3 regions of the Bacillus sp. FSL K6-6540 genome follow, and region 1 is predicted to be linked to each of the others. Evidence: riboswitches for the same ligand, from Rfam matches in the RefSeq annotation. Region 1 holds a riboswitch; each other region holds the start of a gene.

Evidence for each region. Region 1 has a riboswitch for thiamine pyrophosphate ahead of tenA (thiaminase II). Riboswitches for the same ligand answer to the same signal wherever they lie in the genome.
Region 2: linked by a shared signal. The riboswitch ahead of MHH82_RS03075 (ABC transporter substrate-binding protein) and the one ahead of tenA (thiaminase II) in region 1 are both predicted to bind thiamine pyrophosphate.
Region 3: linked by a shared signal. The riboswitch ahead of MHH82_RS27600 (ECF transporter S component) and the one ahead of tenA (thiaminase II) in region 1 are both predicted to bind thiamine pyrophosphate.

What each region holds. Positions count from the first base shown of each region.
Region 1 is NZ_JBBOXH010000001.1:1,323,637-1,331,166, reverse strand. Features, by position in the region: gene MHH82_RS05730 (BglG family transcription antiterminator) at 1-315, opposite strand, end outside; gene thiE (thiamine phosphate synthase) at 563-1,237, opposite strand; gene thiD (bifunctional hydroxymethylpyrimidine kinase/phosphomethylpyrimidine kinase) at 1,234-2,241, opposite strand; gene thiM (hydroxyethylthiazole kinase) at 2,238-3,080, opposite strand; gene tenA (thiaminase II) at 3,138-3,824, opposite strand; TPP riboswitch at 3,965-4,068, opposite strand; gene MHH82_RS05705 (VOC family protein) at 4,332-4,832, shown strand; gene MHH82_RS05700 (ABC transporter substrate-binding protein) at 5,949-6,974, opposite strand; gene MHH82_RS05695 (FecCD family ABC transporter permease) at 7,172-7,530, shown strand, end outside.
Region 2 is NZ_JBBOXH010000001.1:711,356-718,885, forward strand. Features, by position in the region: gene MHH82_RS03060 (ABC transporter ATP-binding protein) at 1-269, opposite strand, end outside; gene MHH82_RS03065 (ABC transporter permease) at 324-1,082, opposite strand; gene MHH82_RS03070 (MTH1187 family thiamine-binding protein) at 1,079-1,372, opposite strand; gene MHH82_RS03075 (ABC transporter substrate-binding protein) at 1,461-2,492, opposite strand; TPP riboswitch at 2,614-2,723, opposite strand; gene MHH82_RS03080 (VOC family protein) at 2,898-3,281, opposite strand; gene MHH82_RS03085 (GGDEF domain-containing protein) at 3,540-5,075, shown strand; gene MHH82_RS03090 (EAL domain-containing protein) at 5,281-6,327, shown strand; gene MHH82_RS03095 (glycoside hydrolase family 65 protein) at 6,560-7,530, opposite strand, start outside.
Region 3 is NZ_JBBOXH010000001.1:6,149,390-6,156,919, reverse strand. Features, by position in the region: gene MHH82_RS27615 (helix-turn-helix domain-containing protein) at 1-766, shown strand, start outside; gene MHH82_RS27610 (SDR family oxidoreductase) at 1,451-2,347, shown strand; gene asd (archaetidylserine decarboxylase) at 2,411-3,214, opposite strand; TPP riboswitch at 3,380-3,492, shown strand; gene MHH82_RS27600 (ECF transporter S component) at 3,584-4,213, shown strand; gene MHH82_RS27595 (ABC transporter ATP-binding protein) at 4,206-5,882, shown strand; gene MHH82_RS27590 (energy-coupling factor transporter transmembrane component T family protein) at 5,879-6,685, shown strand; gene MHH82_RS27585 (TetR/AcrR family transcriptional regulator) at 6,834-7,403, shown strand; gene MHH82_RS27580 (DMT family transporter) at 7,408-7,530, shown strand, end outside.

The DNA.
Region 1 (7,530 bases):
GTTCATCAAGAGCCGATATGCCAGGTGCAGCACCCGTTCCTCATCGGATTCATCCTCGGCGGTACTCTCGTTGGAATACAAGCGGTGGAATAAATCAGCCTGATCCGCTTCCCCGATCTCCAGATAGACGCCAAGTCCCGGCCTTTTCACCAGATGGCCGCTGGAGTGCTTAGCTATATATTCTTCAATCACCTTCAGATCGTTTCGGATCGTCTTCTCCGAGCACTCGGTCTGATCCGCCAGATCCTGAACGAGCCACAGCCGGTTCGGTTCCATTAACAAATTGCGAAAAATCTCTTTTTGCCTATTATTCATTCCGATCCCCTATTCAACTTAATGGGAGTGCTCACTCATCGTAGAGCGGGTACATTGTCCTACGTATATCATATCCGGGTCTCTATGGCAAACTGATCTGGGAGGTTACACGAGTGGATCAAAAGAATGGCATGTTGACGGAAAAGCTGAGCATATACAGTATTCTAAAATCTGACGTAAACAAAACAAGGGTGCCGCAGAAGTCGGCCCCCTTGTTTCATGATCCGATTATAATCCCTCTTACATCTTAAGAAATTCTTTCGGTCGTACATCGTATCTTACCTATAAAAGCCTCTACAACTTCCCGCGCCGACTCCGCTCCCGTCACGGCGGATATCACCGCGACGCCATCCGCACCCGCTCCAATCACTTCCTCCACGCGCTCCACGGTAATCCCGCCAATCCCAACGATCGGCAGGTGGATTCCAGCTTCGCGAAGCTCATGGAGAATTGCCGGGCCTTGCGCAGTTTTGGCATCATCCTTCGAGCGGGTCGGATAGATCGGCCCGATGCCAAGATAATCGGCGCCGTGGAGAATCGCGCGCCTCGCTTCCTCCACCGTGTGGGCGGAAACACCGAGAATCCGGTTGCCGATCCGCTCGCGGACGGAAGCTGCGGATTCGTCGTCCTGGCCGACGTGCACGCCGTCGGCGTTCAGCTTCAGTGCCAGCTCCACATCGTCATTGACGATGAAGGGCACGCCCGCTTGGCGGCACTGATCCTGAATCCGGCAAGCCAGCCGAATCATCGGCTCCCCGGCGAGTGCTGCTTGTCCCTTCTCACGGAACTGGACCATGGTTGCGCCTCCTGCCAGTGCTTCCTGCACGGTCAAGCTTGGCTCGACGCTGCAGTTCACGCTGCCGAGCACGAGGTACATCCGCAGATGCCGTCTCATGATCTCAGGTGCCACTCTGCCCGTCATCGCAGCACCGCCTGACGGCGGCGATTGTATGCCCAATGATTGGTCGGCCCCTGCCCCTGCCCTAGGTTTAAGCCGTCCTCAATGGCCGCTTGAATGAATAAGCGCCCGCTCTGAATCGCATCGAATGCGCTCAAGCCTTGGGCCAGACCTGCCGTAATGGCAGCTGAGAAAGTGCATCCGGTACCATGCGTATGAACGGTATGAATTCTTTTGCCATATAATTCTGTGAAGGCCGTACCATCATAAACGATGTCGATGACCGGAGGACTTTCCGGATTACCGTCATCGTTGGAAAAGAACGGGCGGCCCCCCCTATACTCCCCAGCAGGCATGGCAATTCTCGTTAGACCGTGCGTCCTTTCGAACTGAGGCATCTCTTCCTGCTGCATACCCGCCGCTATGGCTGTTCCCCTGTCTCTTTTGTGATCCGCATCTTCACCGCTGCCTAGCATTCCCTCGTCATGACCGCCTTTGATCACTACGATCCTGGGCCCAAGAGCATGAATACGTCTCGCCGCTTCTTTGCGATCGTTCATCGTGCGGATTCGCATCCCCGCCAATGCTTCGGCCTCCGGTATATTGGGGGTGACAATCAACGCCAGCGGCAGCAAATCTTCTCTTAAAGCCTGCACCGCTTCGCTTTGCAGCAGCTCCGCCCCGCCCTTGGCGATCATCACGGGATCGACAACGACCTTCCCCCAGCCGAATGCCCGAATCCGGTCAGCAACCAGCCGAATGATCTCGGCGTTGAACAGCATGCCCGTCTTCAATGCATCTACTCCGAGGTCCGAGCCAACCGCTTCAATCTGCTCCGCAGTTGCTTCGGGCGGCAGCGGATATACGCCGTGAACCCCCATGGTATTCTGCACCGTGATCGCGGTAATCGCCGACATGCCGTACACGCCGAGCTCCTGGAAGGTTTTCAGATCGGCCTGAATGCCGGCGCCGCCGCCGCTGTCAGACCCGGCAATCGTCAGGGCACGGGGTATGCGAGCCTCGCTCATCGTGTGCCTCCGGCAGCCGCCGCTCCCGCTTCCAGTACAGCGGCATACCCTTCCAGCGATCCTGGATGAAGCTTCGCCAGCTCGTCCAGGAAAGCGATCTGGAAGCTTCCCGGTCCCAGATCTGCCGTTCGCTCAGCAGCTTTCGCCGCCGCGGCCCCATAGAAGGCCAGACCCGCCGTACCTGCAAGCAGCAGGTTCGCTTCCACCGCGGCAAAGGCACCCAGCACCGAGGTCAGCAGGCAGCCTGCGCCGGTCACCTTCGTAAGCAGCGCATCCCCTCCGGCAATGATGCGCACTTCCGTTCCATCGGTAATCACGTCCTCTTCACCGGTAATGGCCACGATCGTGCCTAACTCGCGCGCAGCCCGCACGGCCAGCTCGGCATGATTGCTGCCTGCGCTATTGCCTGCGTCTACGCCCTTGATCTCGCGGACCTCCCCGATAAGGTGAGCGATTTCAGCCGCATTTCCGCGCACGAGCGAAACCTTCACCTCGCTTAGGATCCGCAGCGCCGACTCCGTCCGAAAACGGGTCGCTCCCGCGCCGACCGGGTCCAGCAGCACCGGCACGCCATGGGCGTTCGCCGATTGTCCCGCGATCATCATCGCATCCACCAGCTCGCGGTTCAGCGTGCCGATGTTTAATACGAGCGCGCCCGCGATGGCGGCCATATCCGCCACTTCCTCCGGCGCGTAAGCCATGACCGGCGACGCGCCCAGCGCGTACAAGCCGTTAGCCGTAAAATTCGTAACCACCACGTTCGTCATATTGTGAACGAGGGGGCTCGTCTGCTGTACCTTCGTTAAAAGCGCCGAAACCTCTTTTTCCCATGAACGCATTTTATATCAGCCTCTCTTCGCTATAATGGAATTCCATGTGCTTGTGAACATCGCTCTTTACAGCACGGCAGCCTCCAGCTGCACCGGCCACTCCTCCTGCTTATAAGCCATGTCCCAGAACAGATACTCCAGCTGGCAGCTCAGCATGAAATGCTCCCTCATCCGTTCCAGCTCGGCTGCCGTCGCACCCTCCGCCCATGCATCGACACGGTCGCAGAACTTGGCTGTTGCGTCTTCCCCCCGGTTTCCGTAGAAAGAAATCCAGTCGTAAAACGGATGGGAGGCATCCGGCTTCACCTCATTCAACAGCTTGCGGCCAATCTCCAGGTACGTCCATGGGCACGGCAGCAGCACGGCCATAATCTCGCCCAAACTACCCTCATGCGCTACCGTCAGCATATGACGGATGTAATGATGCGCGGACGGAGCCAGCGGATATCCTTGAAGCTCCTCATAGGTCACACCGGCAGCTGCGCAAAAATTTTGATGCGGGTGCACCTCGCTGTGCAGAATGAATGAAATCTGTTCGTTAAAGGCCGCGATCTCTTCCCGGCTGGTCGATTTGGATATGGCAATTCCGTAAATCCGCATGTAGGCATTCAAATACTCAAAATCCTGCTTTACATAGTGAATCAGCTGTTCCCGTGCCAGATTCCCCTCGGCAATGCCTTTTACGAAGGGATGATCGAAGATTGCTTGAAAAATGCCTCCCGCCTGCTGACGGAGCGCTTGCGTGAAACTCATGTTTGTCCCCACCTCCAACATATTGAAGAGCAGGAAGTCCGTAAGACACGACTTTTCAGACAACGCTAAAAAGCCGCCCCGAAAACTGGAGCGGCTTCGTCAACAAGCCCGGGTACGCCAAAAAGCGCACCGAGACCTCATGTTCGAAGGCTCCACTTTCCTACGCTAGTACGAACTAGATCAGGTTCAAAGGGTCCAAGATACGCTCTTGTCTCAGCCGCCAACGGCTCCCCTAGTGGACTTCCTATTCTTTTGTCTAATACTGTACATAGGTTTGGGGGTGGTGTCAAACGTTAACAGTTTGTGGACGGAACCTCAAGCTCGAACCTTCCTCCGACCGCGTGATTGTGACGATGTACGGTGGCGGCTGTCTTTTCGCAAGATAAAAACGCAGGCTACCCCAAACTCATACCGGAAACACTGACGCTCGGCTGTCATATATGCCCCCGCATAATGAGTGCATAAGCGCAATTCAAATAAATGAAATTTAAAGGAGCGAGCGTATTTATGACGAACCAACCGAAAGCGGTTAAACCCATTCCGGATGGCTACACCTCCGTGACGCCGTGGATCATCTCAAGAAACTCCGCAGCGCTGATCGATTTCCTCAAACAAGCATTCCGAGCCGAAGAGCTTGCCCGCGTCTATGTTGGCGATGGTGTCATCGGCCATGCCGAGGTCCGAATCGGAGATGCCGTCGTCATGATGTTTGATGCAAAGCCGGAATGGCCGGATAGCCCGGCATACCTCCGTTTGTATGTTGAGGATTGCGATGACGTGTATCGGCAAGCGCTGGCCGCAGGAGCGGTCTCGGTGACGGAGCCAACGACCTTGTTCTTCGGCGATCGGGTGGGACGGGTACGGGACCCGTTCGGCAACTTATGGTGGGTACAGACACGAATGGAGGACCTCACTCCGGTGGAAATGGAACAGCGTGCCCAAGACCCGGAATACATCCAAGCGATGACCTATGTTGCAGGGGCGGAGATCGTGGTGAAGATGTCGTAAAAAGTTACCGTGAAGCGAGCGTTATTACAGGGAGGACATGGGTGGATTCGGTGTCCCAAGGGTATGCATGGATGGCTGCCGACCAAAACAACTTAGAACAGCATAACTTAAAGCAGCTATGGGTTAGAGCTAGAAACCTGGGGGACACAAAGTAGTATATAGTAGGTGCTATTACTGGTCTTGGTGCTATTACTGGTCTTGTGCGACTACTGGTCTTGGGGCGACCGCTCGAGGACAAGCGGACTGAGGATACGTTATTTAGCTGAAAAGACGTAATTTTTGATGGCTAACGGACACCAGATACGTTATTCATAGAATATGATGGCAAAAGGACAGTCTATTGCGGTAATAAGGGATCCTGTGTCCGTTAGATCTAAGAATCGAGGGTTAATCAGGGAATTAAGGGAACTGGTGTCCGTTAACGAGTACCTTGGTGACTGGCTGGTCTTGGTGCTATTACTGGTCTTGTGCGACTACTGGTCTTGGGGCGACTACGGTATTGATGCTACTTCTGATCTTGGTGCTACTTCTGATCTTGATGCTATTATTCGTCTTAGTGTGACTACTGGTATTGATGCTATTATTCGTCTTAGTGTGACTACTGGTATTGATGCTACTACTGGTCTTGTGCGACTACTGGTCTTGGGGCGACCGCTCAAGGACAAGCGGACTGAGGATACGTTATTTAGCTGAATAGGCGTAATTTTTGATGGCTAACGGACACCAGATACGTTATTCATAGAATCTGATCGCAAATAGGCTCCTTATTGAGGTAATAGGGGATCCTGTGTCCGTTAGATCTAAGAATCGAGGGTTAATCAGGGAAATAAGGGAACTGGTGTCCGTTAACAGGTCATGGTTAGCGGCATGATACCCGGAGTTGGTTAAGCTGTACTGGCGAGCAATGTGACATGCAGCTGCATACCGGCGGTACTTCGATGTTGCGGTTCTGGCGACGTTGCGATGCCGGCGACGCGCGATGCTGCCGACGCGCGATGCTAAAAAAGGAGGCACCCTCGCAAGATCTCAGATCTTGAGGGATGCCTCCTTTTTTAACTTGTTCCTAGCATCTTCCGCTATATGATGATACTAGCCTTCAGCATCCGTCTTCATTCCTTACTGAATGCCGTAAAACTCCTGCAGCTGGTCGATCATCAGGTTGGCCGCCAGGATGCCACCCGCCGTATTCCAGATCGCGTCATCCACTTTGTGGGCTTGACCGTTCTTCACAACGTTCAGGTTCTTCCACAGCGGATCGTTGATCCATTCCTGCTCGGTCTGGTTGGCGCCGCCGTCCCCTGTCTCATAAGTGAAGTAGAACAGTCTGTCGGCTTCCACCTCAGGCAGACGCTCCTTCGTGATCTCGTCCACGAAATCGTCTTTGGCGTTCTTAGTCATGTCGTTGCGGGCGATGCCGATTTTATCGAAAATAACGCCCGAGAACGTATTGGTGTGGTACACCCGCGTCTTGCCTGCCATGAAACGAACAACAGAGACGGTTTCGTCGAGCTTGCTGCCGGCCTTCTCTTTGAACTCCTGGATCCGCTTGTCGTAAGCAGCCAAAAGTTCCTCGCCTTCCGACACTTTGTTCAGCGCCTTGGCATACAGCTCAAAATTGTTCTGCCACTCGCCGCGCAGATCCTCGGCAAAAACAGTCGGCGCGATCGCCTTCAATTGCTCGTATACTTTCTCCTGACGCATCTTGTTGCCGATGATCAGGTCAGGCTGCAGACCGGCGATCAGCTCGATGTTCGGCTGGCTCTCTTCCCCGACAACGGTAACGCCTTCCATCTGGTCTTTAATATGCGGATACCATGGATCCCCCGTCCAGGATCTAACGGCACCTACCGGCTTCACGCCCAAGGCGAGAAGCGCCTCGGTTCCTTCGTTCGTGAGGACGACGACCTTTTGAGGCGTTCCTTTGATCGTTTCCGTCCCCATGGCATGCGTAACTTCATACGATTCGCCGCCGGCAGCAGCCCCGCTGTTGCCCTCTGCGGTATTCGTCGTGTCGCCGCCCGCGTTGCTTGTCCCTTCTTGCGCCGGGCTTGCTCCGCACCCCGCAAGAATCACGATCATAACCAGAGCCAGCAAGCTAAACTTGAGGCCTCTTGCCCGTTTCTTTGCCATTCCTGTTCCCATTCCTATCTAAATCCCCCTTGTGTCATATCGCTCTATTTGAAAACCATTATCAATCACTGATTCAAAACTATAAAGGGTTTCATGAAAAATATCAATATATTTGTGAGAATGATTATCAAGCTCATTGACAGATACCGTCCCTTCACCTAAAATTCATATGAACTTAATTATTCATGGACTTAAGAAAGTGAGCATATATGCGCGTATTCGGACTATTGATATCGCTATTGGCGCTGGCCGCTGCCGTCATGGGCAGCATCGCATTCGGAGTAACGAACATCCCTCTTCATCAGGTATGGGAATCGTTCACTCACTTTAACGGAAGCAACGAACATCTGATTATTCTCACGGCAAGGCTTCCTCGAGCGCTCATTGCCGTCGCCGTGGGGGCATGCCTTGCGGTTGCGGGTGCGCTCATGCAGGTCATCACGCGCAATCCGATTGCGTCGCCGAGCACGCTTGGCGTGAACTCCGGCGCGGCTTTCTTCATTATTCTGGCATCGGGCTGGCTGGGCATTGGCGGACTCCAGTCCCTTACCTGGGTCGCGTTGATCGG
Region 2 (7,530 bases), 610 kb from region 1:
CCGTCCATGAGTACGGAGCCTGCATCCGGAGCCGTTAACCCCCCGATGATATGGAAGAGCGTGCTCTTTCCGCTGCCTGAAGGACCGATCAAGGAGACGAATTCCCCGGGCTGCACCTGAAGCGAAAGGCCATCCAGCACGTGCACTTCGCTGCGCCGTTCGCGGAAGGTGATATGAAGGCTGCGAACCTCAAGGGCAGGCGCTGGCGGGACCGCGGTAGATGACTGGCGCTGCCAGTCATGATCCGGCAGGGATACTTGATGTGTCATGTCGCTAAACAGCCTCCTTTTATATAGGTTGGAAAATGTCTGTTCACCGTGGTTTTAACCTTTTCGATTCCAGCGGATCAGGCGCTTCTCCAGCAGGGTGATCAGCAGCACCATCAGCAGGCTGAGCAGGACGATGATCAGAATGGCAACAAACACCCGGTCCGTGCGGTAGCCGGATTTTTGCAGCATCATATAGTAGCCGATGCCCCGGTCCGAGCCGATCCATTCCCCGATCACGGCCCCCATGACCGAATAGGTGGCCGCGATGCGGATCCCTGAGAAGATGGAGGGGAGCGCATGCGGCAGCTCCAGCTTGGTGAAGATCTGCCATGAAGTGGCTCCCGCCATCTGCATGTAATTCATCATGGTGCGGTCGGTACGCGCCAGTCCGTCCAGGGCGGCAACGGCTACGGGGAAGAAGCAGACAAGGGTAATCACGATAACCTTGGGCAGCATGCCGAAGCCGAACCAAATCATGAGGAGCGGGGCGAGAGCGATCGTCGGCACGTTCTGGCTAAGAATAAGAAGCGGATAAAGGGCGGTTTTGAGAAAAGGCACCAGATGCAGGGCCAACGAGATGACAAGGCCGATCGCCGTACCGATCATAAATCCGACCAGGGTTAATTGCAGCGTGGCCAGCGTATGCTGAAAAAGGCCGGAGGCGCCGGTGGCGGCTTCATGCCCGATGGCCGTCGGCGCCGGCAAAATATACGGCTCTATATCGAATACCGATACCGCGGCCTGCCATACCGTCAAAAAGAAAAGGACCGCCGCAACGGGCGGCCAAACGGAGCTCCACCAGCCTTTTCTCATGGACGGTATTTCTCAGTCAGCTTATCCATGCTGATGCCGCCCGGATGGTGCGCGATTTTGACCTGGGATATGACGCTGGGACTTCCCGCTTTCACCAACGCCTCATGCATGCGCTCAACGATCTTCAACAGCTCGGAAAGCTCTCCTTCCAAGGTGGTTTCGAGCGCATGGACCTCGTATTTCACGCCCGACTCCTGTATGACCCGGATCGCTTCATCCACATAAGGAATGCTGTCGCCTCCATCTGGCGTTCTGGGTATCACTTGTATGCTCAAGAGGGTGTTTGCCATCTAAACTCATCCTTTCATGCAAGCTATATTGTAATGGAAGAGAGGCAGCCTGCCGGACAGGCCGTTTCTCTTCCTAATTAAATGCATCCTATGGTTTCTCCGGTAAAAATTCATTGGTGAAGGCGCTGTCCGCATCAAGCTCCTTCTCGAGCAGCTTGCGTTCAAACATCCAGTCTGCATACCCCGACCATACTTCGGCTTTCTGCTCGCCCCAGCGGGCAGCATCATCCTGATAGCGGGGACTCAGCCATTTCTGGCTGGCAAGAACCAGCTCGGCATCCAGTTCGGGAACGGCCTTCGTCAGCAGGGCAGCCGCATTCTCAGGATGTTGAATCGCATAGTCGTATCCTTTTGAGGTCGCCCGCATGAATGCTTTGACAAGCTCCGGGTCCTCCTGGATCAGCTTCTCGTTCGTTACGATCACCGGCGTGTAATAGTCAAGCTGCTCGGAGTAGTCCTTCACATAGATCATGTCAAGCGGCTCGTTCCGGAGCTCGGCTTCGATACCGGTCCAGGCATAGAAGATCCAGGCAAAATCAATATCGCGTTTGACGGCCGTAAAATAATCGGCATCGCCCATGTTAACCATATTTACTTTGCTGACATCGGCACCGTCGATCTCCATGATGGATTTCATGACGGCTTCCTCAACAGGCGAGCCCCAGCCGCCGTAGGATTTCCCTTCAAAATCGCCAGCCTTGACGATCCCCTTGTCCTTGGGGGCGGCAAAGCCGGATGTATTATGCTGAATAATCGCCGCAATGGAGACAAGCGGCAGGCCTTGGGTTCTGGCAAGCGTGACGCCTTCCTGGTAGCTGATGCCAAACGGCACCTTGCCGGATGCGACCAGCGTATCCGTTCCGCCCGCCCCCGGCTGGACGATCTGGACGTTAAGCCCTTCTTCCTCATAATACCCGAGCTCCTTGGCTGCATACAGTCCGGTGTGGTTTGTGTTGGCCGACCAATCGAGCATCAGCTGTACGTCGCGGAGCTTTTCGGCTGCCTGGCCGTCTGCGCCTTCGGTACCTGTATTTTCGTTCTGTCCGCCTGTACCGCATCCCGCCGCAACCATCAGCAGGGCGCAAGCGAGAAGCAGTGCGATCCATTTTCCCTTCTTCATCGTGTCTTCTCTCCTTTGAATTCTCTTTCTCTTTCTATGACCTCGTTAACTCCACAAAAAAAGCGCCCTGAATGATATCAGGACGCATGACGGCGTAAGTGTATACCACGGCAAATCATAGCTGCCGCAAACATGGACTTCCTACGCTGGCATTACCCAGATCAGGTGTAAGGGTCAGTATCATCGGATACACTCTCAGCCGGCCAAATTCCAGCTCCCCCGGGATTTATGAAGTTTCGGACGTTACATCCGTTATTATAGTCCTAACGCAAAGACCTGTCTAGTTCGGAAGGGATGCGAACGAGGCAGGTCTTCGTATTGGACATGGCTTGTGCGGTTGGAAGAATGAACCCCGTTAACCATTCACGGGATGAAGCATTTTGAAAGGAACCTGTTCGCCAGCGGTTAGCGCTGGAAGAACTCAATCCATTCTCCTTCGGGACCGTGGACGAAGAAATAGCGGTACCCGTTCGGAAGCGTTACGATTTCTTCGTCAAGATGAGGTACGGCCAGTCCCTGTACGCGCACATATTCCGCTTCGATGTTATCGGTGCTGACGGCGAAATGATGGACGGTGCCTTCTGCGGGAAGCGTGTCGCTGTAACCCTGGATAAGCTCGACTTCCGTTTCGTCGCTGCCGTTAAATCCGAGGAATGCCAGCTGGATGACGCCATTGGTATGGGTAAGGCGATCTTTCAGTTCAAGTCCGACGACGGTTGTGTAAAAAGCAATCGTGGCTTCAAGGTCCCGGACGACAATGCCGACATGATCCAATCGTTTCTGTGACAAGGCTAAACACCCTTTCCGATTCATATGAGATATGACTGAAATATTATCATATAATTCCTATACGTCAAGTGGGTCTTGAGGACGGAAAGCTTTTGGAGGGCGATGGTTTAATAGAGTAGAATCGATGGTCTTTCTTTCATTTCCTCATCTTTACTTTTAGGTGGGTAAAAAGTATCATGAGAACTATAACTATTAATTCAAAAGACCTAACAAACAAGCATTGAAGAAAGCTTGCCTTTTGGCCGAGGAGGAATGCTTATGAGTCCAACTCCAGCAGATCATCTGTGGATTCGACTCGCCATCATATATGCATTCATTCAGATAATGACCGTTCTGTGGATGCCTGATGCTTTATTGCTTCAGCGTGTTCTAGTCATTATGGCTTCCGCTGCCGCTTCCGTCTATTTACTACGGATCAGTCGGCATTACGAGCCGCATCTTCGAAGGTTTTGGCTTATCGCAAGTGCCGGGCTGATGGCGGATGCCTCGGCTCGAATCATCGATGCTTGTTATTTTTGGCTGGGGAAAGAGAGCGCTTCCCGGACAATATTGACTCAATTATTCTGGGGATTCGAAATCATCCTGTTTGCAGGTTCCCTCATTTATTTGTTCCGGCACGTTCAAGGTTCGTTTCGGGGAGTTCGGTTTATGCTGGATATCGTGATCGTTGGCATAACGGTCATGACGGTAGGCTGGGAATATTTCATCAAGCCCGAGCTTAACGGTTTGGCGAATGAAGCCTTGTGGGGAAAGCTGTGGGTGGACATGCTGTACCCGCTGTGCGCAACGGTGCTTATTTTCTTCACCCTGGTGTTGTATTTTAACACAGGGCAGCTAAGGAAACGGGCAGTCTTCCTGATATGCCTTGGCGGGAGCATGTACATTGCCGCCGATGTTCTGCATATGTATCTCGTCGATTATAAGGGTGTTGAAGTTCGTTCATACCTGTACCCACTGTATACGTTATCGGTATTCATCATTGGTTTGGCAGGAGGGCGGTCAGCTCCCGATGCCCGAAATCAATCGTTGGATGAGAGGGAGCCCCGTTCGTTCGGAAATCTGATCGTAAGATATCTGCTTCCTTACAGCGTGCTTGGCGGGATGTTTGCCCTTATGGTGCAGCGGTTCGGAGGATGGAACGGGCTTTTTACCGGCTTATCCCTCTGCGTCATCCTGATTCTGATCAGGCAGATCCTGATCCAGTTCGAGAATGACCGCTTGTTTGACCGGCTGCATCAAAGCTTGATGCAGAGCGAGACCTTGGCGCATCGCGACGATCTTACGGGACTCTATAACCGCCGCTACTTTAACGCGAGGCTGTCGAGCTCGCTGCAGGAGGCGGACCGTGCGGGTTCCCGCGTTGGGCTGCTGTATATGGATATGAACCGTTTTAAACGAGTGAATGACCGCTACGGCCATCGTGCCGGCGATTTGCTGATTCGTAAGGTCGCGACCCGTCTTCAAACCCTTGAATCCAAAGGCGTTCTGGTTTCCCGTTTAGGAGGGGACGAATTTACGGTAGTGATTCATCCGGCCGGCGAGGATCAGGAACTGATCTGGATGGCGGAAGAGATCTGGACGATGCTGAGCGAGCCGTATGAGCTGGAAGGGCATGAGGTCCGAACCACGCCGAGCATCGGCATCGCGGTCTATCCGGATCATGCCAGGAACGACCAAGAGCTGATCGGTCGCGCGGATGCAGCGATGTATGCGGCGAAAGAGCGAAACGCCCGCTGGCATTTCGATGTGGAACGAACGATGCTGCTGCAGCTGTTGGATCAAAAAGTCGAATAGATAAAAGATTCGGATATCGACAATCTGTTGTTAAGAGCAATATAAGTCGATTATTGTAGAATTTAGCGCAATCATTGCACGAATCTTGCGCATTTCTCGCAAAATAGGTCATAACTTCGATATAAAATCCATAAAATGCAAAGAAATCATATTCAAAATGCCGATAAGAAGCATAGTGAGAGCTAGCTTGCCAAGGAGGACGAACATGATTTGCGACAATTGCAGCACCTTTGAACCGATTGAGGACCAGGGGACCATTCATATGAAGCCTGCAAGTGGTGAGCTTATTCAATTGCTGGCAGTGAACGGCTACGCGGTACAAGAGAACAATGAGGGTTGTGCTGTGAACTACAAGGTACGAGCGGACCTGATCTCCATCATCGAGTGTCTGCAACCCCTTCCGCTGAAGATTCGTCAAGAGCTGTCCTTCTGTGTTACCCGTGGAGGAGCTCCGCAAATCCGGCATTCGTGGATCCCTATGCAGAAGTTCGAACTGCAGATGGAGCATTATGATATGGTGAATGTCATTTTACATAAGCAGTTTACGAGCTACATGCAGCCTATCGTGGATCCATCCGAGCAGATCGTGGCCTATGAATTTCTCCTTCGACCGGTAGAGTGGGGACCCCGTTTCCAGCCGTACGAGCTGTTTGAGACAGCCCGAAAAACCGGACTGCATTCATTTCTGGACCAGGCGGCACGAACCAGTGCGATTGAGACCAGTGCCGAGTGGCTTCCGATCGGCGTGAAGCGGTTCGTGAATTTCCTGCCGTCCTCGATATACGATGCGCAGATGTGTCTGAGCCACACCTTCAATACGATCGACAGGCTCCATCTGGATCCGAGGGATTTCGTATTCGAGGTGGTGGAAACCGAGAGAATCGACGATGTGAAGCATTTGCAATCGATATTCGAGGTATATCGAAGCCACGGCATCTCGGTAGCCATGGATGACGTCGGCGCAGGTTATTCCACATTGGAGCAGATGATTAAGCTTAAGCCGGATTATGTGAAGATCGACCGGAGTCTTATCGACCATTGCGATCGAAATCCCGCCCAGCAGAAGCAGCTCGAAATGATCACGAACATGGCTCATGATTTTGGGGCCATGGTGCTTGCAGAAGGCATCGAGAGACGGGAGGAGTTTCATTTTTGCCGAGATATCGGGATCGAGCTTTCGCAGGGGTATTTGTTTGGGAAGCCAGCCGAGCGCCCTCCGCGTGATCCTCATACTCAACTGATCTATTCATAACATACATAATCGGCATTTCCCCCGCACGGAGGCGCAAAGCGATGGCATTTATCTGATCCCGGCTTATGGCTGAAACCGAACCTGCAGATGATGCCTGACATGGACGAAGACGGGTTCTTCAAGAATGAGCCATGATGTAGAGGAGCCCGTTTTCTGTAAAAACAAGAGCCCTGGAAGATTTTCCAGGGCTCTTGTTTTTGTATGGGCCGGCGCATTGAAGCTCCAGTGCCTTTTATCTTGCAGCCGTTACCTCTCCAAATCCGCTGATGGCGTATTCCTTGCCGTTCACGTTCAGGACAGCGGGCGTATCCGTTTCGTTTACGATGAGGGTTTCATGGCCTTTGACGTTAACCTTCAGGCGGGATCCGCGGAACATCACCTTGAAGGAGAAGGAGGACCAATGCCCCGGAATGAACGGGTTCAGATGCAATACGCCGTCCTTCACGCGCAGGCCGCCGAAGCCATGCACAACCGACATCCAGGTTCCTGCCATGCTGGTCGTATGACAGCCGTCCTCGGTATCGTTGTTGTAGTTGTCCAGATCCAGGCGGGCTGTACGAAGGTACATCTCGTACGCCTTTTCCTGGTACCCGAGCTCGCACGCGAGAATGGAGTGTACGCATGGCGAGAGGGAGGACTCGTGTACCGTGAACGGTTCATAGAAGTCGAAGTTGCGTTTTTTTGTAGCCAGATCGTACCGGTCGCCAAGGAAGAACAATCCTTGCAGCACGTCGGCCTGCTTAATGTACACCGAACGCAGAATGCGGTCCCAGGACCAGTTCTGGTTCAGCGGCAGGTGGGCAGGGTCCAATTCCTTCACCGGAACCAGCTCCTTGTTAAGGAAACCGTCCTGCTGCAGGAAGACGCCGAGTTCCTCGTCTACCGGGTAGTACATTTTGCTGATGATATCCTGCCATTTGGCCGTTTCGGCATCCTGCAGGGCAAGCTTCGCCGTAAGCTCGGCATAGCGGGAATTCTCATTCTCTTTCAAATACTCCAGCACGTCGAGCGTGTATTCCATCGTCCAGCTGGCAATGCGGTTGGTATACCAGTTGTTGTTGACGTTGTTCTCGTACTCGTTTGGGCCGGTAACGCCCAGCATCATATACTGGTCCTTCGCCGGCACGTAATTCACGCGCTCCTCCCAGAAACGGGAGATTTCCACGAGCACTTCCAGACCGTATTGGCCGAGGTAAGAGAAGT
Region 3 (7,530 bases), 4.8 Mb from region 1:
TTCGTTTATAATCATGCCTGCGCTTGCCAAAATCGTTTGCGAGCCGGGCTGGAAATGGCAAAAACGCGAAAGGCCCATGCAGAACTACGATTTGTTCTATGTATGGAGCGGCGAAGGCACGGTCGAGCTAAATGACGAGCCCTTTACCGTGGGAAAGGGAAGCTGCTTCCTGTTCCGACCCGGAGATCATACGAGCGCGACGCACAATCCGCAGAAGCCGCTCGTATTGACATATATCCATTTTGACGTGACCGACCCGGTCGAAGAGATTCCGGCATCTTATCGCAAGCTGACGGAAACGATGGATTTCGAATATTTGCTTGCACGCTATGTGCGTTTGTATCTGGACAAGCCCTATGGTTCACTGGAAGAGGGCCAGCTCATTCTGAAGCAGCTGATGATTCATCTGCTGCGCTCGGATCTGGATGCGCCGGTGGTCAAAAAAGCAAGCAATCAGCTGTCCGAGGCGATCCATGAAATCGCGAATTACGTCCGCCAGCACCCGGGGGTTCCCCATCGGGTCGAGGATTTGGCGGCCAGAGCGGGGTTGTCTCCCCGCTACTTCTCGATCAAGTTCAAGGAGCTGATCGGCACGCCGGTGCAATCCTATATCATTCAGATGCGGATCGAGCGGGCGCAGCATCTGCTGCTGCATCAAGGGATGAACGTAACGGAAGTGGCCGACGCGCTGGGTTATCGGGATATTTTCTTCTTCAGCCGACAATTTAAGCAGTATACGGGCAAGAGCCCATCCGAAATTCGGTGATTCCCCGCCCTTCCATAACTTACCTGCTTGGTGGAAGGGGCCTATGGGTTTCATAGCAAGCGATTTAGGGTAAAAACGACGTACAGTTTCATTTTAAGATATCAGAAAGTATAAATTCGAAGCATGAGCCTTCCTGATATCGCAAGAAAAACTTCCGCTAAATGCGGTCTGTCTTCTATGCGAGTACGTCGATAGACGTTTTTCTTATGAAGGGGGGAGAGGGGAATGAGCCCAAGAAGACGGGTGCGTGGACGTTTCTTCAGTCGTGGCGGCTGCGGTATTTTCAGAAATCGCTTGCGTCGCATGAAGACAACGAATCCGAATCATCAGGACGTTTGGTTTTAAAGGACCTTGGCCTACATACGGGTGACGTTGAATCCCGTTATCATATACGCATTTCGCTGGAAACACGCAAAAGGGAGCTGACAAGCTCCCTTTTTTTCGATATGTTTTGGAGTCCCCGCAAAGTATTTGGAATAAGCATCGAAGCATAGGCTCCGCTTTGTGGGGCTATTTAGTGGGTGCCTATACGGACAGGGAGTTTGTCTGATTACGTTGTAAAGGGATGCAGCTGCGATAGACTCTGTTGACATTGCAAACATTTGTTATATTGGGAATATACATAAAACGCTTAAGAGCAGAGCTCGAAAAAGTAAGAGATTAGGCATTTTGGATAAAGGAAGGATGTTGGCATGTGAGAGGAATAACGGCATCGGCGGTGATCCGGTGGTAACGGCGGGAGCAGGGAAGGTTGCGCTGGTCACGGGCGCGTCGAGCGGGTTCGGACTGCTGATCAGTCTGGAGCTGGCAAAAGCAGGTTATGACGTGGCCGCGGGTCTTCGCAGACCTGAGGCGGCGGCAGAGCTGTTGGCTCAGGCTGAACAAGCAGATGTTACCGGGCGTATTCACATCTTCCGACTGGATATATGTGCCGAGGAGCAGGTCAAGGCTGCTGCTTCGGCGCTGGAGCAGAAGTTCGGCCGCTTGGACGTGCTGGTGAACAACGCCGGCGAGGCGGTGGGCGGCATGGTGGAGGAAGTGCCGCTGGGGGGCTGGCGAAAGCAGATGGAGACGAATTTCTTCGGGACCGTATCGGTGACGCAGCATATGCTCCCGCTGCTGCGCAAGACCGGACGGTCCAAAATCATTCTCATGAGCAGCATTAGCGGCAGGGTCGGCTTTCCGGGTTATGGTCCCTATGCGGCGTCCAAATTTGCGTTGGAGGGGTTCGGCGAGAGCCTGTCCATGGAGTTGATGCCCTTTGGCATCGATGTCGTGCTGGTCCAGCCCGGTGCCTACGGCACGCCGATCTGGAATAAGAGTTTTGGGGAGCTGGCGGTCAAGGAAGGATCACCCTACAGCGGTCTGCTGAAGGGCGTGCTGGACTATTCCGAGCGGACGGCCAGGGAAAGCGGAGATCCGCAGGAGGTAGCCCGTCTTGTGGCAAGCATATCGTCCATGACCAAACCGAGGTTCCGCTATACGCTGCCCCGAGGCACGCGGCTGACCGCGCGGATCAAGGGACTGCTGCCGGATCGGCTGTTTCAGCGGATCATTTACCGGCTGCTGAGCAGGCGGTAATCCTTCATCCGTCGAATGTTTCATGGACTTAGCTTAAAGCGCATGCTTGGAAGCTGAAAGGAATTACCCTTTTCGGGCTGTGGAAGGGTGCAGCAAACCGAGCAGTTCTCCCATCTTCACCTTGGAGCCCGGTTCCAAGTCACCGCGGGGTGTAAACGTGCCGTTCTCCGTCAAGAGCACGACGGTAGAGCCGAATTCAAAGTACGCAAGTTCGTCGCCAATGTCGTATTTCTTCACGCTCTCGTCGGCATAACGGATGCTGCTTACGTTCATGGCTCCGACCTTCACGACCGCAACTTCGCCGAATTCATGGGCAATATAGGTAATGAGGCGCTCGTTGCGGCTGAGCACGTTCCGGATATGGGTCATCGCAAAATCGTTCACGGGGTATACCCGGCCCTTCAAATGCTCGCTTTCCGCTTGAATGCCGGTTACCGGGGAATGTATGCGATGATAGTCGGTGGGGCTTAAATACAATACGAATGCATAACCGTTGATATAATTCTCCATTCTCGGTGACTTGGCGAGCAGCTCGCTCAGGGTATAATCCTGTCCCTTGACGCTGAGGATGGTGCCGGCGTTGACGGCGCACATCGCCGAAATCGTGGCATCGACGGGGCTTACCATGGCATCGGCGGTGTCGTCTATGGCGCGGAGGCCTATTTTTAACCGGCGGGAAAAGAATTCGTTCAGCGAACGGTATTCGTGGATCTCCTTCTCCGCTTCATGCGCCGGGATTTGGTAGATTCGTATAAATGCAGGTATTAGATGACGGCTCAGCCGGCTGTGGGAACAATGCCCCATGATGCGGGACAGCCACTTGCGGGAGGACAGCTCGGTCATCAGACGCAGCAATTGTTTAGCCATGTCATTCTCCTTTGTGCATAGGTGTCGGCAATAAAACGTTGGTGGAAAAGCCAATCACTCTGATATTGACATAGAATGAGCCGGAAATCAATAAATAGCCATTTTTGAAAAAAGGTTCTTGCTAATTGGGGAACGAATGTGTATTTTAAGATTAACATGAAACCGAATAGGGAATACGGGGGCTTGAGTGAATCAGGCTGAGATTGCAGCTGCTATCCGCTGTTGACCGTTAATCTGAACTGGGTAATGCCAGCGTAGAGAATATCCGACCCTGCCTACATAGGGCCTATTTTTCCGTCTGCGCGTTTTTCCAGACGGTTTTTTGTTGTGTTTATACAAAAATAGCGGTGGAGAGGGGAATGTGTTGTTATGGGAACGTCAGTGCAAGAGAAATTGGGGGTACAGCCTAGAAAAGGGCTGCGTTTAAGCGATATTTTGGTGACGGTGCTGGTATCGCTGGTGCTTGGCGTCATTTATCACTTCTGGGGATCGGTTTACAATCTGCTGAAACCGCTGTTCTTCGAAGCGGATGAACTGTTATACGGCATGTGGTTCGCAGCGGCCACGCTCGCTTACCTGCTGATCCGCAAGCCGGGAGTGGCCATCATCGCGGAGGTGGCGGCGGCCCACGTGGAAGTGCTGTTCGGGAGCGGCTGGGGACTGACGCTGCTGCTGTACGGTCTCATTCAAGGGCTGGGCGCGGAATTGGTATTCGCGGCGTTCCGTTACCGGAGCACCTCGGCGTGGACGGTGGCGATTGCCGGGGCCGGCGCGGCGGTCGGCTCGATGGTGATGGACTTCTATTACAGTTATACCGATGATCTGCAGACCTGGATGTTCCTCGCCAAGTATGGCATGCGGATTCTCAGCGGCGCCGTCATTGCCGGCTTGCTCATGCTGCTGCTGGCCAAAGCGTTGGACCGTACGGGCGTCACATCCCTGCTGCGCCCTGCGTCCAAGAAGGATTATGAAGCACTGGATGATCCGCGCCATGTCTAAAACCGCCGCCCGCTTGGTTTCGTCTTCAACCGCCGAGGTGGTTACGGAGCAGGCCGTGCATGTGGAGGGATTGCGCCTGAAGTATCCGGGCGAGGAGCGTTTGATGTTTAAGGACTTGTCCTTCTCGGCTGCCCGCGGGGAAAAGGTGCTGCTGCTCGGTCCGAGCGGCTGCGGCAAATCCACGCTGCTTCAGGTGCTTAGCGGGATGATTCCCCGCGCCACGGAGGTGCCGATGAAATGCGAAGCCCAGCTGGTGCCTCGCTCTTGGGGGTATGTATTTCAAGATCCGGATACCCAGTTCTGCATGCCGTACGTGGATGAAGAGCTGGCCTTCGTGCTGGAGAACCTCAGCGTTCCCCGCGACGAGATGAAGGAGCGAATGCAAGCCGTCCTGCATGAGGTTGGGCTTGACCTTCAGGAGCTGCATATGCCGATCGGTCATCTGTCGCAGGGGATGAAGCAGAGGCTTGCGCTGGCTTCGGCCCTTCTGCTGGAGCCGGAGGTGCTGTTCCTCGATGAGCCGTCCGCCCTGCTCGACCCGGAAGGCAGGGAGCAAATCTGGTCAGCGGTGAAGGCCGTATCGGAAGGGCGTACGCTGATTATCGTGGAGCACCGGATTGAAGAAATGGCCCAATACGTGGACCGCGTGGTGCTGTTCACCCCGGATGGCGCCATTCTGGGCGATGGTCCGCCGGCAGCGATATTCGCCGAGTATGCGCGCGAGCTTCAGGCGTATGGCATCTGGTATCCCGGCGTATGGGAGGATTATGCGGAGTCTCGGGCAGGACGGAAGCTGTTTGCTCCGGTAGACGCGCCAGGCGATGAGCTGGGAAGTCTCATACCTGAGGCAGACTCATCGTATGCCCACCTTGGGGAGCCTGTCATTCGGTTAGATGATTTCCGGGGACTGCGATGGGAGAAACCGGTCGTCTCTCTTCCTTCGGCTGAGGTATACCCCGGAGATTTCATTGCGGTGATCGGGCCGAACGGCGCAGGCAAAAGCTCGCTGCTGCTCAGTTTGATGGGGCTCCTGCGTGCCGAAGGGACCTATGTGCTCTGCGGGGAGGAGGTCATCCAGGGCAAGCGCAGGAAAGTGCGGAAGAAGAGAGAGCGGCAGCTTCGCCCAATCGGATTCGTGTTTCAGAATCCGGAGCTTCAGTTTCTGACGGAACGTATCGGCGATGAGGTGATGTACTCGCTGCTGGTGGACCATATGCCGCCGGATGAAGCGAAGGCACGGACCGACCGCTGCCTGGAACGCTTTGGGCTGGACGGCATGGATAACAGGCACCCGTACCAGCTGTCGACAGGCCAGAAGCGCCGGCTGAGCGTTGCCACGGCCATGGCAAGGCAGCCGGCCGTCCTGCTCCTGGATGAACCGACCTTCGGACAGGATGCGCGGAACACGTTCGCGATTCTGGAGATGTGCGAACGGCTGCGCCGCGCCGGAACCGCCATTCTCATGGTGACCCATGAAATGGAGATCGCGCAGCGGGCGGCCACGCACATCTGGGAGATTCGGGAGGGGCGGTTGACGTCAAGTTTGCCTTCCCCGCGCTGGTGTAGCGGGACGGAATCCGGAGGGGAGACGGGCAAAGCGAATCACGCCGATGCGTCGCGGGATACGCTGGCTGCATCCGGTCATCTCCATACGGGGGTGAACGCATGAATATATGGAATCCTGTGCGGATCACTTGGCTGCACCGGGCGAATCCGGTGGTGAAGCTGGGACTGATCTGTGCGCTGTTTTTTATGACGGTGCTGACCCATGATCTTGATTTTGTCATGTATCAGGCCTTTATCTTTATGATTTGCCTCGTGGTGCTCAGCGGGGTGAAGCCGTGGAAGATGCTGTTGTTCTTCATTCCGTTCCTGCTTGCCTTTATATCGTCCGCCTCTTCCATGATGCTGTTCGGTAAGGGGGAGACGATCTGGTGGGAATGGGGATTGTTCCGGGTATCGGAAGAAAGCTTCTATCGGGGGCTGCATCTGGGCTTTAAGGGGATTGCCTTTGCATCGGAGGGGCTGCTGCTCGTCACGACAACGTCCTCGGTGGATTTGTTCTACAGCCTGATGCAGAAGCTGAGGCTTGCGCCGAAGTATGCGTACAGCTTCATGGCCTCGATCCGGCTGCTGCCCATGGTCTGGGAGGAATATGTGATCCGCCGCCAGGCTTTGAAGGTACGGGGAGTCCGCCCGATTCGGGGAGTTCGCGGCATGGTGAACCGCGCAGGCATGTATGTGGTGCCGCTGCTGGCGCAAAGCATCCGCCGGGCACACCGGGTGGCTGCTGCGATGGAGGCGAAGCAATTTGACGGGGACCGGGCGAAGGCCCGAACGTATTATTACCCGTCACGATATTCCCGCTACGATCTTCTGGTCGTCGGTTTACTGGCAGCCGCCGCCTGCTGCGCCTATATTGCGGCCGGATATTTTCCTTGGTTCGGCATTGGCGACGTGCGGTTTGATTAAACGGTTGTTCTCTGGATAAAGAGCCTGCTTACGGCTTGTAAGCAGGCTCTTTTTTTATAGAAAACTCTGGATTTTATACTGATTGAGGCGTTATAATACTAATGGTACCGATGAAGTATTTTCAGTACCAAAAGGAGGGTTTGGTCACTTGCGCGAGCGAATATTGAATGAAACGATCCGTTTGATTCAGCGGCAGGGGTTTACGTTTACGGTCAGTGATCTGGCCCGCGGCCTTGCGATTAGCAAACGGACGATATATGAGCATTTTTCATCCAAGGAAGAAATCGTTGAGCATATCATTGACGGGATGATTCGTCACATCCAGCAGCGCGAACGCGAAATTGCGGCGGACGAGACACTTACCGTTCTGGAGAAAATCCATCAGATCCTGATCTGCCTGCCTCAGGAGATGGAGAAGATGGATTTGGGGATGCTGCCGGATCTGAAGCGGTCGCATTATCCGCAGTGGGAGAAGCTGGACACCTTTTTCCGAGAAGAATGGGGCATTGTCACCGAGCTGATGGAGCAGGGCATGGCCGAGGGCAGCATCAAACGGATTCATATGCCGCTGTTCATCGACCTGTACCTTGGGTCGCTCCATCAGATTTACGATTCGAGGGCGACGGTGAAGCATCAACTGCCGCTGGGGGAGCTGCTGCAGTCCGTCATGGATATTTTATTGTTCGGCATTGCCGCTGAGAAACGGAAGGGGTCTTGAGATTATGCATTGGGTCTATCTAAGTTTGGCTATTCTGTTCGAGGTGGCGGGCACGCTGAACATGAAGCTGTCGGAAGGATTCAGCAAACCGCTGCCAAGCGTGCTGCTGGTCGTGTTCTATATTTGC